DNA from 4 places in the Fulvivirga sp. AWR4_260 genome. Region 1 is predicted to be linked to each of the others. Evidence: riboswitches for the same ligand, from Rfam matches in the RefSeq annotation. Region 1 holds a riboswitch; each other region holds the start of a gene.
What was found. Region 1 has a riboswitch for cobalamin ahead of cobA (uroporphyrinogen-III C-methyltransferase). Riboswitches for the same ligand answer to the same signal wherever they lie in the genome.
Positions count from the first base shown of each region.

Region 2: it holds a riboswitch for cobalamin, as region 1 does, so the genes downstream of both, ACXACQ_RS22335 (TonB-dependent receptor) here and cobA (uroporphyrinogen-III C-methyltransferase) in region 1, are expected to answer to the same signal.
Region 3: it holds a riboswitch for cobalamin, as region 1 does, so the genes downstream of both, ACXACQ_RS22355 (ABC transporter substrate-binding protein) here and cobA (uroporphyrinogen-III C-methyltransferase) in region 1, are expected to answer to the same signal.
Region 4: it holds a riboswitch for cobalamin, as region 1 does, so the genes downstream of both, ACXACQ_RS21040 (hypothetical protein) here and cobA (uroporphyrinogen-III C-methyltransferase) in region 1, are expected to answer to the same signal.

Region 1 is NZ_JBSWSU010000001.1:1,300,183-1,304,813, reverse strand. Features, by position in the region: gene cobI (precorrin-2 C(20)-methyltransferase) at 1-665, opposite strand, end outside; gene ACXACQ_RS05485 (sirohydrochlorin chelatase) at 665-1,597, opposite strand; gene cobA (uroporphyrinogen-III C-methyltransferase) at 1,597-3,150, opposite strand; cobalamin riboswitch at 3,354-3,558, opposite strand; gene ACXACQ_RS05475 (substrate-binding domain-containing protein) at 3,694-4,560, opposite strand.
Region 2 is NZ_JBSWSU010000015.1:3,905,014-3,909,644, forward strand. Features, by position in the region: gene ACXACQ_RS22330 (magnesium chelatase ATPase subunit I) at 1-356, opposite strand, end outside; gene ACXACQ_RS22335 (TonB-dependent receptor) at 368-2,548, opposite strand; cobalamin riboswitch at 2,673-2,879, opposite strand; gene ACXACQ_RS22340 ((2Fe-2S) ferredoxin domain-containing protein) at 2,971-3,783, opposite strand; gene ACXACQ_RS22345 (ABC transporter ATP-binding protein) at 3,764-4,631, opposite strand, start outside.
Region 3 is NZ_JBSWSU010000015.1:3,910,278-3,914,908, reverse strand. Features, by position in the region: gene ACXACQ_RS22365 (hypothetical protein) at 1-420, opposite strand, end outside; gene ACXACQ_RS22360 (M48 family metallopeptidase) at 417-2,510, opposite strand; cobalamin riboswitch at 2,667-2,870, shown strand; gene ACXACQ_RS22355 (ABC transporter substrate-binding protein) at 2,948-4,096, shown strand; gene ACXACQ_RS22350 (FecCD family ABC transporter permease) at 4,100-4,631, shown strand, end outside.
Region 4 is NZ_JBSWSU010000015.1:3,501,430-3,506,060, reverse strand. Features, by position in the region: gene ACXACQ_RS21050 (TonB-dependent receptor) at 1-2,214, opposite strand, end outside; gene ACXACQ_RS21045 (metal-dependent transcriptional regulator) at 2,316-2,972, shown strand; cobalamin riboswitch at 3,070-3,250, shown strand; gene ACXACQ_RS21040 (hypothetical protein) at 3,428-4,552, shown strand.

The DNA.
Region 1 (4,631 bases):
TCTCTATTTTTAATCTCTTTTAAATCTGTGCTTAGAAACTCACGATCAGTTCCTAACCTTTCTACGTAGTAGATTTGATAGTTCGTGCGACTTAAAACATTATAGATGTTATCAATAACCGAACGTATTTTCATGAGCACTATCGTATCATAATTTTCGAAACACTCTTTTAATTGCTCTTCATCCGCTATCCTGGCTGCTATAAAAATCTTATCACTTTGTAAGCTAAGTGGCACAGTATGCCGAGCTGCTGCGGCTATAAATGAGGTTACTCCAGGGATCACATTCACACTCATTTCATCATGTTTAAAGCGCCTCAATAAATACGAAAAGGAGCTATATGTACCTGCATCACCTTCCGTAACCACTACAATATTTTTTCCCTGAGAGTATCGCTTTTTAATCTCATTATAGACACCCTCATAGGTAGATTCCGCACTGGCTCTATTTAAATCCATTTTTAGGTAGAAGCCTTGCATTTTTTCAACAGAAAGGTCATAATGTTTTAATATAGATAAAGCATAACTATCCTTTTTTCCATCACTAAAAACCGAACCTGGGTAATATATTATATCCGCTTCCTGTAACGCCTTTAATCCTTTTAGGGTAATTAACTCGGGATCTCCCGGCCCCAACGAAACACCAGTAATCAAGCCCGTACCCATTATATACCTAATAGTTTTTTCACCTTTTTGACCACTCCAGCTTTCTCCCCTACTTTTTCATCTTCTTCAAACAAAACTCCTTTCACATTGAGGTGATGTCCAATTTGCTCCTGCCCTACTTGTTCTTCAAAACCAATAATTTGTTTTCTGTATTTACACATCTGACAGTTCATATTACCTGTGCCCTCTTGCACGTCTTTAAGCCTTTCATCAAAGGCCTGCAATATCAGTTCGTCAGTACCAAAAGATTTTGTATACACATAATCAAGGTTTGAACTAGCATTAAAATCATCTACTGACTGGTAAATTCGTTCTAATAAAATACCTGTGAAGAAAAAGAAAGGTATTACAATGGTTCTTTTAAAGCCTAGCTTATCTACCATCGCTAAGGATTCTGCCACAGTTGGATATGCAGTGCCGCTATAGCTGACAGTGGCAAACCCGTACCCCATTCCTTCCCAAAGCATGCTGCATAATTTATGCACATCAGAGTTGGAGTCAGGGTCAGTTGTACCTCTCCCCACTACCATTAGGCACGTCTCCTTTCTATCTACAAGACTGAGCTCTGCTTCTTTTTCGGAAAGTATTTTTTTGGACAAATCGAGCAAATACGAACTTACGCCCAAGTGCCTTCCCATTTTAATGGTCAAATCAGGGTAATAACTTTGTATAGTATTTAACTCGTAAGGGATATCATTTTTGGCATGCGAACCAGCAAATAATATTACCGGCAACGCATAAATTACCCTTACCCCCTTCTCATAAAGCCTTTCTACAGCTGCTTCATAGAGCGGATGATTAAACTCTAAAAAACCATAATCTACTTCATAATCATGATAACGCTCTTTTAAAAGCCCCACCAGTTCTTTAAAAGCTTCCGTTCCAGCTTTTCTTCTGGTTCCATGTCCGCAAAGTAATATTCCTTCTTTCATTATCTAATGGGTTTTACACCTATTAAAAACACTACAGGCATCGCCAAGTCAGCCTTTTCTACATCTTCTTGAATGTCTTTTAATGTACTCGTAAGCACCTGCTCATTCTCTCTGGAAACATTAGCTACAGCTGTGATCGGAATAGTATCATCCTCACACACCTCTATTAACTTAGGAATAAGTTTATCCAAACTTTTCATAGCCATATACACCGCTAAGGAATTTCCCGCCTTCAGCAATGCTGCTATACCATTTAATTGTTCATATGAATAATCAGCGGTATGAGCTGTACAAATCATAAACGCATTTGATTTGCCCCTTTCCGTTACCGGAATATTATTAAGGTTAGCCGCAGCCAGTGCCGCTGACAAACCTGGCACTATCTCAAAAGGAAGGTGGTGTGCTGTAAGGTATCTTGCCTCTTCTGCTGCACGCCCATATACATATGGATCTCCTGATTTCAACCTTACTACATTTCGCCCTTGCTTATAATGCAGGTGAAGTAATTCATTGATTCTATTCTGTCGGTCTTGCTGGTTAGACTTATCTGCAAACTTTCGCCCTACATAAATGAACTCGGCCTGAGGGTTAATGTCTAGAATTTCCTTAGAAACCAAGTTGTCATATAAAATAACCTCGGCATGCTCTACAGCCTCATACGCCCTCAAGGTAAGGCAGCCCATAGCCCCCGGCCCGGCCCCCACAATGGTTATTTTACCCGAATGCTGATTAGTAAAAAGCTCTTCAGGATTATTATATTTATACTGATAACCCAACAATTGTATAGACTTGCTGTTATCTATTATCTTGTACACGCCTCCAGTCTCTTCCTTAAAAACTGGCGGTGTAAGCCCTAAAATAGTAGCAGCTTTTTCATAATATGTTTTACGCTGAGGATGCTCACTGCAGCATACATTAAAAACCTCTCCGTAAACCTGCTTTTTAATTACAGAATGGATTATACCTATACAATCATCGAGGTGAACCAAGTTCACAGGAGCCAAACCATTACGTAAAGCTCTTTTTTCTGCCAAAAACTTTCCTGGATGTCGATCCGGACCAATGAGTCCTGCAAACCGCAGGATAGTTAGATTCTCATTGAAATGCTGTCTTAAAACCCTTTCCGCTTCAACCACAGCCTCTCCTGATTCTCGCTCTGGCTTTAGCGGCTCATTTTCTGTAATAGGTTGCTCACCATTGCCATAAACACTGGTTGAGCTGGTATAAATCACTTTGGTTTGTGATGATGTATTAGCAACAACCTGCCTGATCTGGCTAAGGTAATTTTCTTTTCCTTGCTGACTTATACGTGGAGGAGTACAAATAATCAAAACATTCGCATCATGCAAGAATGCTTCCCAATCACCTTTAATCTGATCCTTTTCTAAACTAATTCTTGTAACTCCAAAGGGAAAGTGGTTATAAGAAGACAACTTCTCAATGCTATGTACAGAACCCCTTATGCCATAGCCCTTTTTTTGTAAATATTGAGCCAAGGGTAGGCCAAGCCAGCCTAAACCTAATATGGAGATATGTGTAGTATTTGTTTCCATATTATTTATTGGTTATTACAAAGCATGTCGTATTTAGCTTGCAAAATGCTTTCTCTCTGTTCAAAACAGTTTAGGTTTAAGTATAAAAAAAATAGAAATGAAACTCAGGAAGGAAAAGGTACAATATCACCTTTGATGTAGCACTAGGCAACATTTTCAATTTTCAGGAATGATATGACCTGCACTTTTAACCCGAAAGCCTGGATTCATCACGAAAAATGGCAGGTCTTCTGACTCTTTCGTATTCGCTCGCCTTCTCATCTTTAATGACAATGGCATGCCGAACGAATTATTTACTTCACATATGCAAAGTCGAAATTACAGCTGCGGGTACAGTTTCAGAATTACACTGAATTCCCTTTTAATTTTCGTAAATACTTACGAAAAACCACAATCCGCACGAATATAGAAAGTTTTTAGATCAACGGCACAGCTTGAGCGATGGATATTTGCCTTATTGAAAACATTTTTGACATAAAAACCTATTCATCAAAACATTAGCAACTTCAATAGGCCTACTTACCCACTACTATGGTATATTTATTACGATTGCCTTTTCCACACTAATGGATCTACAGTAGCATCTCCTGAAACAATGCCGGCCTCTTTTAAGGTATAAACTACACTCATCAACATCTTATCACTTACCCAGCTGTTGGTAGTCCACTCAGTAGAATGAAACCAAACTGCAGCATCCTGATGTGGTATATCATATTTCTCACTTACCTGATCAATGGCACTATCACTACGCATGAAATCGTCACAAGCATGATGAACTATTTTGAGGAATTTATCTAATAATTCGGGCTGTTGTGCTATAATATCGTTAGTAGCAGCAATCATAAAACAGGGCCAAGGAGAAATGAATTCGCCTATTCTTCTTAGCATTCCTTTATTTACATAAGGCTTGGTCATAAATTTTTCCCAGTAGAAAACATCCGTTTCTCCGCTGTTCAATGATTGAAGCGCTCCATCAATATTCTCTACAGGAATAAACTGCTCTGCGACCATTTTTTCTCCATTTTTCAAGGCATCAACGGTAGGCATAAGGTGTGATCCTGAACCTAAACGGCTAATGGCTACTTTTTGGTCATAAACCTGATTATGCGCAGTGAGATCGCTATTTACACCTGTATGCACCCCCCAAGTTAAAGGCGATTTCACATAACCACTTATGATCTTAGAAGGGTTTCCTTTAATTATATCTGTGATTATACCTTCAGTAAGTAAAATACAAATATCGCACTCTCCACTTCTCAAAGCCTTAGTCATACCTCCTGTACCTTGCGGATAATCCACCCAATTTAGGTTAATCCCAGCCTGCTGAAATAATCCTTTTTCATTAGCGATATGTATAGGTAAATTGAAATGCTCAGGCACACCGCCTACTGTAAGAGTGATATTTTCCATGGTATTACTTACTAAAAATGAGGCACAAAGTTAAGCCCTAGCAAGCATTACTTATAAAATAATTCTTAGAA
Region 2 (4,631 bases), on a different contig from region 1:
ACATCCATCAGGTAGTCATTGAGCAAATTCACTTCATCGATATACAAAATTCCTTGATGAGCCTGAGCCAAAAGCCCTGCTTGTACTACTTGCCGTTTATTATTGATCAATTGTTCTATATCTACACTTCCTAGCAGCCTATCTTCAGCCACACCAATGGGTAAATTCACAAAAGGGAAACTATGTGCTTCATCTTTCATCAGGTGCGCTAAAGACCGCACAAGTGTAGTTTTACCTGTCCCTTTATCGCCCATGGCTAAAACTCCGCCCAAAGTTGGGTCTATTATACAAAGCTGCAGTGCAAGTTTGAACTCATCATGCCCAACAATAGCTGTAAAAGGAAACTGGTGCACCATTAGTTATAATCTTAAAAATTAAGAGTGAGTTTCATATGCATATTTCTACCCGCCAAGGTGTAGCCACGCTTTTCATAGTAGTTCTCATCGGTCAGGTTTTTAACAATAAACATTAAAGCTACCTGCTCAGATAGTTTAAAACCTGTAGTAAGATCAACCACCATAAAAGGAGCATATTCTATTTCAGGGCGTTTAGCATAATCTGTCCAGTCAGTATCAAACCTATGCCCTACATACCTACCTGCGAGCCTCAAGTTGAAAGTCTCACCAGAGTAATCAATACCATAATTATAAGATAAATCAGCCACGTTTTGAATATTAGACTTATAGCTATCTTCACCCTCAAACCTATCTTCAGTGGTAAAGTATTTAGTAGCATTTGCAAAAAGCTTTAATGAATAAGCATAATTAGCGTAAGCGCCCAAATCCCAAGAAGCAGCTAGCTCAATCCCACTCATCCTTGCTTTGTCAGCGTTAACATAAGTGGTTCTAGAAACAATGGTATCGCCTTCGCTGGTAAACTCCAGCCCATTAACTTCTACATTTTTTGTAGTAATTCTATCCCTTACAAAAGTGGTGAAATATGTAGCATCCAGTGCTAATCCATTTTTTACATTGTTATAACCAATACCTCCGTCAATAGTAATTCCTGATTCTGGATCAAGATCAGGATTACCTTCAGATACGTTAACAGCACCGGTTCCACTTACAGAGTACCCTGCAACATAGTAAGCCACTGGTGTTACAAAAGCTCTACCAGCACTTCCGTGAATGTTAAAATGATCATCTATATCATATTTCAGGCCTGCACTAGGATTAAATACGTTATAAGATTCTTTTCCTTTTGTATAACTATCTAAAAATTCAGTGTCCTTCACATCAAATGTAATATGATCTAGTCTCACTCCTAAGGTGGCATGCAAACGATCTTCTAAGAAAGAAAAATTACCCTGACCAAATAATGCAGTAGAATAAATACCATAATTGGGGTTATAAGGCGCTGTTTCATCACCTGTAGTCGCAGAGAAGCTCTGACTTTCTGAATTAGCTCTGCTATAATCTACTCCAAAAGCAATCACGTGATTTCCCCAGTTGAAATTATCCTGCAACTGAAAGCCTTTCCAGCTGTTGGTGTATTTACTGGTGACGAAATCAGCCAATTCTCCATTGCTCACGCTTCGGTAGTCATAATACTCCAAACTTGAATACGCCTTAGCTTTTAAGGTATGATTTTCGGTGAGCGCTCCGGTTACCGTCACATCAGCACCATAGCGATATGGGTTTTTAATGCTCTGGCTTGAATTTCCATAGGCAAAATCACCAGGAGACTGTACATCATGAGCCGAAAACATTGAACCTGAAACATCAGCTCTCCAATCGTCATTAATATCTACTCCAAACCTGATATCTCCAGAGAAATATTTGTATTTAGTAAAATCACGCTCTTCTCCATCGGCAAAAGCATCATTACCTGTTAAAACAGAATCAACACCGTGCTCAGCGTTATAGTAGGTACGTTCTACTTCATTCCAACCATACCTCTCTCTAAAGAAATTATCGCTACCGTATGTATAGTTATCAACTTGGTTAAAGTAATTCAAGTTAACATCAAAGTCTGTTTTATCATCAATAGAACCGCCAGCATTGAAACCTACTTCTATGGTATTGTAGCTGCCGTAAGATCCTGTAATTGTCTTTTTAATTTCGCCTTGAGATTTTTTAGTGATAAGGTTAACCACACCTCCCATGGCTTGCGAACCATAAAGTGACGAAGCTGCACCCTTTATCACTTCTATTCTTTCAATATTATCTAAGTTAATAGTAGCCAAGTTAGAGGCTCCTGCCGGGCGGCCATCTATCAACACCAAAGACCTTTGGTTAAGCCCTGAAAACTGTGGTCTATAACCTCTAATTCCAATGCCTGATGATAAGCCAGGGTACTCTATTACATCAACACCCGCCATTTTCTTTAAGGCATCGGTAAGGTCTTTTGGGTCTGCTTGTTTTATATCTTCTTGAGATATGACTACTATTTTTTGCGGTAAATCTTCAACCTTAGCATTCACTCTGGATGAAGAAATAGTTATTTCCTGCAGTAATGTATCTTTTAATGCAGGTATTTGCTGAGCGGAAGCAGTATAACTTCTTCCTAAAAAAACAGCTCCGACAAAAAGTAAATATTTAATTTTCAATACTATAGATTTATTAATTACACATAATAAAGCATAGCAATAGGAAGGAAAAAATGAGATAACGTACGCCATCAAATAGAATATATCAATGGAGTACTCCCCCATTAGCCTTTTCATCCGAAAGCTATGGACTACACTTAAGGCAGGTCTTCTGACTCATCCCAGCTAAAATCACCTTCCCATTCAACAGAACAGTGGCTTTAAAGACCTTAGCTCTCAAACTCTCGTTTCAGGATATACAGCTACGGAGATAGTTCCGGACTCACACCGGATTCCCTTTTAATTTCAGTAGCAATTACTACCACTGAAAACCTAAAGATATGCAAGTATAAGCATTAGTATTGAGTAATTTACCATTGTATACCAATACCTTTATTTGCTCAAATCAATGTATTATGAGAGGCTGCTAATTTTATCACACCCTATTTAATCGCCTCTATTTGCGGTCGTTCTAAATATATGTTAACAAAGTGATTCCACACCTTATGATCAGTGGTTTTATCTTTCGCTATTAACTTTACCGTACCATCCTGACTCTTCAGGCGCAGCACATGACACCGTCCATCTAATGTTTTAAAAATCTCAACGTGCCTTATTCGTGCATCTTTATAGGCTTTAGGAGCATCTTTAGAAGGCACACCAATAGCAAATTCTGCATTAAACTTATATTTTGATATAGACACCCATTTATCTTCATAATTGAAATCAACAGGTATGTTAAATTCAAAATATTCTGCCCCTAATTCAGGAATCCTTATTTTTAAATCAAGTAGGAATTTCTGAAATACATCCTTCAATAAAGGGTAAAGATTTTGCTCCTTAGGGTTGGCCTTGGCCATTATTACTTCTCCAAATTCTTCGTCAAAAACTTCACTAAACTCATCAGGAGCTGTAGGCTTTAAAGGATTATCAGAGGCAACATAATCCATCCCTTCTTCATACAAAGTATATTTCTTAACTGGCTTCCCTTGTTTGATATGTTTACCTACGATCTCAATGGCCTTAGCTACCGTCAAATTTTTATACCATGTATTTTCTGGCATTACTATCATGGTAGGTGCATCTTCACACCTACCATTGCACATGGTTTTAACGGTATGCACAGAAGAATACAGTCCTTCTGATTTCATATAAGCACGAATTTCGTCCGTAATATGCTCCGCTCCCTTGCGCTTACATGAACCTCCATTACAAAACAACATGCAATGAGATACTTTACTTAGGTCTTTCCCCATATTTTAAGGCTTTTTTTAAAGCTTCAATACTGTTTATATGATTTATTTTATGGTTTGCTTTTATCATCCATCTACCTTCCTCTTCATCACTAATCACTACTTCTAAATCTGCATTACTCACTATTTCATATCCCTCTTTCTCCATGGCATGGCAAGTCCATTTATACAAGAAGCCTTCACCTTTCACCGCAATTTTCTGCTGGTAATTATGGTTAATTTTGAAAGCACCTGTTTGTCTATCGAACTTCACATAATCGTCTTTAAAAGCAGAACTAAATTTATTTTCTATAATAAGGTCTTCCGGTGTACCCGTAAAGAGTTGCCCATCTTGTCCTATTAGCCAAACCATATCCGCTAGTTGTATAGCAACTTCCAACTCATGAGTAGATAATAAAATGGCCTTATTAGTTTCAATAGCAAGTTTTCTTAAAAGTGAAAGCAATGCCACTCTATTGCTTACATCTAGGTGTGCCGTGGGCTCATCTAAAATTAATAGAGGAGTATCCTGAGCCAAAGCCTTAGCAATCATTACACGCTGCTTTTCCCCATCACTCAACTCATGAATATGTACATCTGCAAAGCCATCAACCTGCACCAGCTCCATAGACCTCTGAATAATATCCTTGTCTTCCTTAGTAAGTTTACCTAACCAATTAGTATAAGGCGTGCGTCCTACTGACACCACATCAAATACGGTAAGGTTCACTGGAGTTACTTTTTCTGATAGCACTACACTAATCAACCTTGATAAATCGTATCGGGGTAATGTCAAAACATCTTTACCATCGATATATACCTTACCCTTAAGCGGAATGTGCAGCCCTGTAATGGTGTGAAGTAAAGTAGAC
Region 3 (4,631 bases), on a different contig from region 1:
ATACTTCCCAATAGGGGCGATAGAGTTTGATTTTTTAAACCTATAAAACTTCATGTGCATTCCTATTGAGTGGCCCTTGAGTACATCAAAATCGACTGACCGTTCTTCTTTTACTTGGTAAACATGGCTAGTTCCTGTTCTTAGCAAGCTATAATCTACTCCAACTCCAAACTTTTGTCCGAGAAGGTATTCAAAGCTGAACTGTGGTTTGTAATTAAATGCAGTTATGCTTGATTTAGGAGTGTCTTCATTATCCGACAAGTTGAAAGTAGCGCTATTGTTAATGTTTTGATTAAAAATAGCAGGAGTTAAATTGGGTGAAAAGTAGACAAAAGCTCTTTTTCCTAAATAACCTGGTACCTGAGCGTATCCTATCGATGTTATTAATAGTAATAATATTATTTTGTATAAACGTTTCATAGTTTGCCATTTTTAAGTTTAAAAAGTGTGTAGTAGATGTTTGAGGTGAGTAAACTGTTGTTGTCTTTGTTTTTCATCAACCTAAGATCGTTGGAAATAGGTTGTTCACTCCTTACATCAAATGTAATGGCAAAATAAAAAGTACCGTGATTGGGCGATAAAGCATAGATTATAGCTATCGGTAATAATGGAGGATAAACCAAACTGTAGAAGATGTAATATCCTTTACCTGGTTTAGTTTCGGATACCGAAAGGTTTCCCATCCATGTAACATGATTACTGCCATAGCTCTCAGATACCTCTATCATTTCGTTGTGTATGGGACTGATCATGGAGGTGTCATTCTGAGCGAATTTTTCACCCAACCATTCATTCACTATTGCATGGTTTCTGAATGTCTCTACGCTATTATAATTCAGGTTATGCATATCCAGGAAATCCACATCCATAGAGAGGCTAGAAGCGGCCTTGTTTACTTTAGGCTGAATGTTTTTTAGAGCATCTTCACTTTCAATAAACCTCATGGAGCTTTTTTTACGCTCATCTATTCTTACATAAATCGGGTCAGCAATTATGGTATGGTCTACTTTTACACCCTTTTTATGTTTTGCAGCCTTCTTTTGTAGTTTCTTTCTTTTTCTTAATTCCTTTTTGCTAAGTACGGGAGCTTCTTTTTTAATGTATTTAATGAACCTGTTATGAAGCCCTTCTCTGTTTTTTAGTCCTTCGAAAGCATGGTAGTAATAAGGTAAATCCGATTTTTCATTTTCTTCAAAGAGGTAATCCTTGGTGTCCTGATCTACTTCCATTAATCTGGCCACACAGTCTTCAAGCATAAGGTTAAGCTCTTCATCATTTGGTAGCTGTTCTGACAGTGGTTGTAGGTATTGTATAGCCAAGATTAACCTTTCACTGTATGACATTTTCTCAAATAGAAATTTGATTTTTTGAAACTCTTTAGAAACAATCAATTCATGCCCAGAGAAATTCTCACTTTCCCAATAAGTAAGTCCATATATGGCTTTGGCTATTGTTTTTTGTAAATAAGTTTGGTTGTTGTTGCCTCCTTTTAATAGATCGTAAGCCAAATAAAATGCTTTCAAATGGTCATGAACAAGCAAGTATTGTCTACACATTTCTAAGGAAGATAGCGATACGGTGCGCTGAAATTTTTCTTCTGATGCTATATATTTTTTACCGCCCTCACCTGAATGTCTGGCAAGTTTAATCACATTAGCCTTTCTCTTGCCTATATTAGGGTGGGTGCTATTTTTGTCATCATAATTTTCATCAGTGGTGTATATCTGAAATTCTTCAATTTGAAGCTCTGCAGGTATAATATACTTATCATGCTCTAAAAATGCGTATTCAAATTCTTGGTCCAGCAAAAGCTGGTCAGAAACCTGAAGAATATCAAAAACTCTTGCAAGTGAGTCTTTGCTGTAGCTTGAATTAAGGTAAGTCTTCAGACCTTCAGAATCTGCTTCCATTTCTAGTTCGTGCGAATAACTGGTTTTAGCTATTTGCTGCTGATCTCGAGAGAAACCTTTGAAGTCACCTTTTCCTTTTTTTATATCTATATTTTGAATATAGCTATTGATGATATGCTGCTTTTTGTAATGTGTAACCTCGTGAGATAATATAAATGCTAATTGAGCTTCATTTTCGAGCTTACTAAGGAGTCCAATATTTACGAATATGATACCATTATTGGTGGTGAACGCATTCGGAACCGGAGATTTTACAGCGTATACTCTAAGCTTATTTAGTGTTTCTTTATCATTTTGTAACACATTATAGAGAACTTCATTGAGGTAGCTGGAAATAGGATCGTTAAATAACACTTTTCCACTGCGCAAAAAGTCATCTATATTGTAGTTGCTGTTTAAATAAAACTTCTTTTTGCCTTTCTTTTGATACCTTTTGTCGGACGATGATATAGAGGCAACATCCATTTTGTATTTAAAAGAACTGCTTTCTGTGAAGTCAGAGGGTACTCTATCCTGCGGCAGTAAGGTGCTGAAATTGTCCTGAGCCAGAGACAGTTGATGATAAAGTAGAAATAGTAGAATTGGTAAAGTTTTTTTCATATGCTTGGTTAAAATGGGCGCGCAATATAGTAAAATATGCTTGGTTTAATAAAATTTATTTTTTTTATCGGAAAATGATTGATTTTTAGTCTTAAGTGTATTTCTATAATAGCTTAATGCAGGGTGTAATCCATGTATTGTTTCTTGCATTATATGTCTATATTTGCTATCTGTGGTTTTCGGTTATTGCCGAAATTAAAAGGGAACCTTGTGAAATTCGAGGGCTGTCCCCGCAGCTGTAAGTTCCGGCTGGTGATCCAACCAGTCAGTGCAGGTAAAATCTCACACCACTGCTCATGAGCGGGAAGGTTTTTACTTGTCGGGATGAGCCAGAAGACCTGCCATGGTAAAGCTGGATTTTTGCTTTCGGGAGAAAGGTGAAAATTCCAAGTGTCTAAAGTTTTATGCACTTGATATCTAGAAGAGATTCTCATTTTATGAAACACTTATTGTTGAAGGTGGCGTTGTGGGTAGTGAGCATTTTGTCACTTTGTGGCTGTGGAAACCAACAACCTGAGCAACAGGAGCAAAATGCTTCTGATTCAATAGTTTTTATTCCTAAAAAGTTAAAATACGCCAAATTATTTGAGGTATATAAATCAGCTGCACTGACAAAAGTAGTAGTGAAATCCCCTCAGGATACCCTAAAAATTATGGCTACTTATCTTCTGAAAACGTCAAATGGAGAAGATGCTATGTCAGGGGCGATTACAGTGCCCATAAAAAACATTGCTACTTTATCGGCCACTCATATAGGCATGTTGTCGGCATTAGAGGCCACAGATAAGATTATTGCCCATGGGCAGTTTGATTATGTTTATAACCCTGAGTTGCGGAAACGGATAAATGAAGGAGGCGTAACGGAAATAGGCGAAGTTCAGAATTTGGGAGTAGAGAAGCTAGTGAGTTTATCGCCCGGTTTGCTAATGACTTCTGGTTACCAGCCCGATCATGAAAACCTCACATTGGTAAAAAAGTCAGGTGTACCTGTGGCTTTCAACTTAGAATGGATGGAAGCTTCGCCATTGGCACGAGCCGAGTGGTTGAAATTTGTAGGGTTGTTTTTAGGAGAAGAAGCCAAAGCTGATAGCATATTTAATGTAGTAGAACATAACTATCTCAGTATAGTAAAAGAGGCCAGTAAACTGAAAATGCGACCAACAGTAATGGTGGGCTCTGTATATAAGGGTACATGGTACATGCCAGGCGGGGATAGCTATATGGCAAAGTTTTTAAAAGATGCAGGTGCGGATTATTATTGGGCGGGCGATAGTACCAAAGGAAGTCTTGCTTTAAGCTTTGAAGCGGTACTTGAAAATCAAATGAATAGTGAATTTTGGATTAACCCCGGATATGTAAATACTCGAGAAGAGGTGTTAGATTCTGATGAGCGTTATGCACAGTTTAAACCTTACAAAACCGGGGAGATATATAATTACACTGCCAGAGTTAATAAAGAAGGAGTCAACGATTATTGGGAGCAAGGTGTTGTAAGGCCAGATATTATACTTCATGACTTAGTGAAAATTTTTCACCCTGATATTTACCCTCAATACTCTCTTTATTTCTATACGAAACTTCATTGATGCATGGGGAAGGGAACTAAATATATCACTTTTTATACCATTTTGCTGGGGGTTTTGGCTTTACTATTCATGCTAGATATACGTTATGGTACAGTAAGTATTCCTCTAAGAGAAATATTAAAAAGTATTATAGGTAAGCCAATAGAAAAGGAAAGTTGGGACTTTATTATTCATGAGTTCCGAATGCCAAAGGCCATTACGGCAGTAACGGCAGGAGCAGGCTTGGCTATTTCTGGTTTATTGATGCAAACACTATTTCGTAATCCTTTGGCAGGTCCATTTGTGCTGGGGATTAGTAATGGAGCCAGCTTAGGCGTAGCACTACTTGTGATGAGTGGAGGTGCCATTTTTGGAGGTTTGCATGCACTGGGAAATTGGGCAACTGTAATGGCTGCTGTAATTGGTTCTTCTAGTGTATTGGCTATTGTATTAGTAATATCATTCCGGTTGCGAGATAATGTTTCATTGCTAATTATTGGTATGATGGTGGGCAGCGTAACAGGAGCAGTAGTAAGTATCTTACAATTCTTTAATG
Region 4 (4,631 bases), on a different contig from region 1:
GTATGTAGGATCAAAAGTTAATGAATAAGGATTATTAGGAGTTGCAATTACCTGTCCGTTTTGGTCAAAATCTACTTGCTTGTCAAAAGGGTCGTTAGACCGTGCTATTATAAAGGGATTTCCCTTGTTGGGAGTCCAGTTTAATAGATTTTTGACGCCACCGTATAACTCCAGATTTTTATTCCATTTTTTAGTTATTTGTATGTTTTGAATACTCCACCATGGCGAATATTCATCTCTAGGGTCGAGAGTGCCTAATAATGGTAGCCGCATGGGGCTGTATACATTTCCTGTATAGTCTAAAGTAATAGAGGTGTTGGGTATTTCATAGCCTAAGCGCCAAGTACCAGTAAAATGTTCTGTAAATAGTTGTTGAATGGTTTCTCCGTTTTCTTTGCGATATACATCCATGAGGGTAGCACCAAGCATTACTTTCAGTCCATTGCTGAAATAGGTGTCGATGTCTACAGATGCCCCTTGACTAATGGCATGGCCATCAAGGTTGTCATAAATAATTTTGTTGGGGTCGCTGTCATAATCCGCTATTATTTTATTGCCAAAATATGTGTAGAATGCCGTAGCATCTAATTGAATATAAGTGCCATTAACGGTGTATATCTTTCTTACATAATTAAGGTTGGCGTTCCATGATGTTTCAGGCTTTAGGTTGTCTATAAATTCCACATCACGTGCGCCTGTTAATGCCGCATGATCTTCGGTGAAAACATTAGCTACTCTATAGCCACGTCCGGTACTTAGTCTTATAACATTATTTTTGTTATTTGAAGTCCATTTATAATTGAGTCTTGGGGTAAGAATATTGCCATGAATTGAATTGTAGTCATACCTCATGCCCAGTAATAATGACTGATTTTTGTCTATTTTATACTCATCTTGAATAAATAAACCGGGTAAGTAAATTTTTGACGGAGCATTTGAGTCATTTTCTTCGGTGGCAGTGGTATTATCATCATAGTAAGTATACCTAGTGGCAGCCCCTGCTAGTAAATTGTGGTTATTTAACGTCCTGATCCAGGTTAATTGACCAAAATATATTTGTTGGTCAGCGTTAAAGAGCATGTCTCCATAGGCACTATTTTGTAAGTGGCGGTTGGCGCTAAATGTGATTTTTAGATTTTCATTGGTAGGTAACTCATAAGTACCCATTAACTCCCATCTTTTTGTATAAATACTTTCGCCATATACATCATTACCACCTCTATTTTCTGATGACCAGTTCATTTCACCTCCCCATCGGTCTTCATAAATATAACGGCCACCCACTTGAAATTCCTTATTGCTGGCTCGTTTTATTTGCCACTTGTTAAAAACCGAAATTCTATTCTCGAGCGTAACATCTGTGAAGTTGTCATTATTATGATCAACTGGATTGGAGTAATTGAAGTAATTTATTCCTACTAGTGTATTTAACTTAGGAGCAACTTTAATTTTTGTAGCAATGTCAGCATTTACTTCTTGCCAAGAGGTGGTGTAAATATCAGTGCTAAAATGAGAAGCGTTATCTACATTTTTTGTAATCACATTTATTAACCCGCCAACAGCTTCTGAGCCATACAGCGTAGAGGCCGGTCCTTTTACTACCTCAACCCTTTCAATGAGTGACTGAGGTATACCGCTAAGGCCATAAACTGTAGCAAGTCCACTCACTATGGGCATGCCATCGATTAAAATCATGGTATATGGCCCTTCTAATCCGTTGATGTGGATGTCTCCTGTGTTGCATACATTGCAGTTGATTTGAGGTCTTACACCATTAATGTTTTGAATGGCTTCAAATAACGAAGGGCTAGGGTTTGCTTTAAAAAAGTCTTTACTGAAAACTTCTACCGGTACGGGGCTTTCTAATTTAGAAACCTCGTTTAAAGTGCCTGAAACCACTACTTCATCAAGCATGTCTTCGGCTTCCGAGAGGTTGAAATTTACATGAGTGTGCGATGCAGAAATGTCTATTGATTGAGTAGCTGTTTTATAGCCTATGGCCGATGCGCTTATCTTATAACTGCCTTTTTGGGGTATTTTAAGGCTATAGTTCCCTTCAGCATCAGTGCTAGTGCCAATATGAGTTCCTTTAATATATACATTAGCATAGGGTACCTCTTGGTTTTGGTTTAATACTTTGCCCGAGACCACTTGCTGTGCATGGCCTGTAATGGCAAGTATTGATAGTAATAGTAAAGTATATAATTTGACCACTTTATTTTAATTGATTTTAATGTAAAATATAAAAGTTAGATAAAGCTAACAATTATATTCTGATCAAAAAAATTAAATTTGTGCTGTAGCAAGTAATATTTATGTATTCATATACTGAAGAAAACTATTTAAAGGCGCTTTTTACTATAGAGGATCAGCAATCTGAAATAAATGTAAATGTGCTGAGTAAGCATTTAGGCATTAAAATGCCCACCGTAACCAACATGATAAAAAAGTTGGCTCAGAAAGATTTGGTGAACTATGAAAGTTATAAACCGCTAAATCTTACAGAAAAAGGTAGGGTAGAGGCTGCTAAGGTTATTCGTAAACATAGGCTTACTGAAATGTTTTTGGTTGAAAAAATGGGCTTTGGCTGGGAAGAGGTTCATGAGATAGCTGAGCAAATAGAGCATATTAAGTCAGCAGCATTTTTCTCTAAAATGGATCAGATGCTTAACTACCCCACTATTGACCCACATGGTAGCCCTATTCCTGATGAGCACGGCAAAGTGAAGGTGTTAAAGTATAAGAAGTTAAGTGAGTGCACTGCAGGAGAGAAAATTAAAGTTACTGCGGTAACTAATTCCTCAGAAGAATTTTTGAAGTATTTAAACAATAAAAGTATCAACCTAGGTACAGTTATTACCATTGATACAGTAGAAGAATATGATGGTACTATGCGTGTGAGTTATGGAGAGGTGGAGAGTCAGCCATTGGGAAGTAAAGTAACGGCAAAGCTGTTGGTGGTCAATCAATAAGCTCATTATTAGTACTTGAAAAGTTGTTTTTATTTAAGCTAAACCCATTTTTTAGTATAAATTGAATATATTTACTTATAGTAAAGTTCTTTACTTAATTTCATCAATCGGATAGGGTTGCACTGAAGTGAATTAAAAGGGAATCTGGTGAAAATCCGGAACTGTCGCGCAACTGTATTTAACACAGAAGCATTGCTTGTATACCACTGTTATCATTAATGGGAAGGTGAGTAATGGCTGTTATAAGTCAGGAGACCTGCCTTTATCCTCAATGACATTGCTTTCGCGTAATAAAGTTATAGGTCAGGAATGATGCTTACAATAAATAGTCATAGGATTGGTACGTCTTGTGGTTTCTTTTACTCATCCTCACAATATATTTATTCTTATAAAGGCAAAGACGAAATTTTGCAATGGACTTTTAACTAATGTTCAACCACTTAAAGTTAAAAGAAATGCAAACTCACATTTTAGGATATTCACACTCGCAAGACCATGCGAGCTTAAAGGAGGCTTATGAAAAATATCTCAACGCTCAATTAACCATATCTGAGCTGATAGTTCAGGGTAATGTTATAAAACAAAAGAACTGGCAAGAATTGCAGCAGATGGGGGTTGATTTAATTCCTTCTAATGATTTTTCTTTTTATGATCGGGTACTGGATATGGCTTTTACTGTAGACGCTATTCCTGAAAGATACCATGATGTGATCTTAAAAGATGGAAAAACTGAGCTTGACCTTTATTTTGCTATGGCGGAAGGCTATGAAAGTGAAAATATTGCTGTTAATGGCATGGATAAGCGGCAGTGGTTTGATTCTAATTATAGCTATGTAGTCCCCGAGTTTACTAAGGGGCAGCAGTTTAGGCTGTTTGGTACCAAAGTGATTAACGATTATTGTGAGGCTAAGCGCTTGGGAGTAAAAACTAAGCCTGTATTATTAGGGCCAGTATCATTTTTGCTGTTAGGTAAGCAAATAGGACAGGCCTTTAATGTTTTAGATTTGTTAGATCATCTAATTCCCGTTTATTGCGAAGTGCTGAAAAAGTTAGAAGCATTGGATGTAGAGTGGGTTCAATTTGATGAGCCTTGTTTAGCTTCTGCTATTAATGATGAAACCAAAAGAGCCTTTACGGCTACTTATTCAAAAATTAAAAGGCAATTCCCTCATTTGAAAACCATGGTGGCGACCTATTTTCATGGCCTAGAGGAAAATGTGCAAGTGGCTACAAATTTGCCAGTTTCAGCATTGCACCTAGACCTTATTAATGCATCAGAGCAGCTTATGCCTGTGCTTCAGATGGCGCCAGCATGCCTTACCCTATCATTAGGAGTCATAAATGTTGATTCAAATAGTGTGATTGTAAATGAGCGTTTGCTCAAAAATATTGAGGAAATAGTAGAAAAAAGAGGAGATGAAAAACTTATGCTAAGTGCTAATTGTGCTTTAGGTGAAATGTTGGGAGGTTTTAATAACACTGAGTCTCTTATTCGTTTATCTGAAGGTAGTATTAGTGATAGGGTAAAAGAATTGATGCAGTTAAAGCAAACGCTTGAGGGGCATTTAGTAGCATATTAACGCTAGGGCTCTGGGCTATTTTGTGCTTTAATTTATTAGCGGAAAATTAATTTTACTGATCAGGAGTTATCATTGTAAC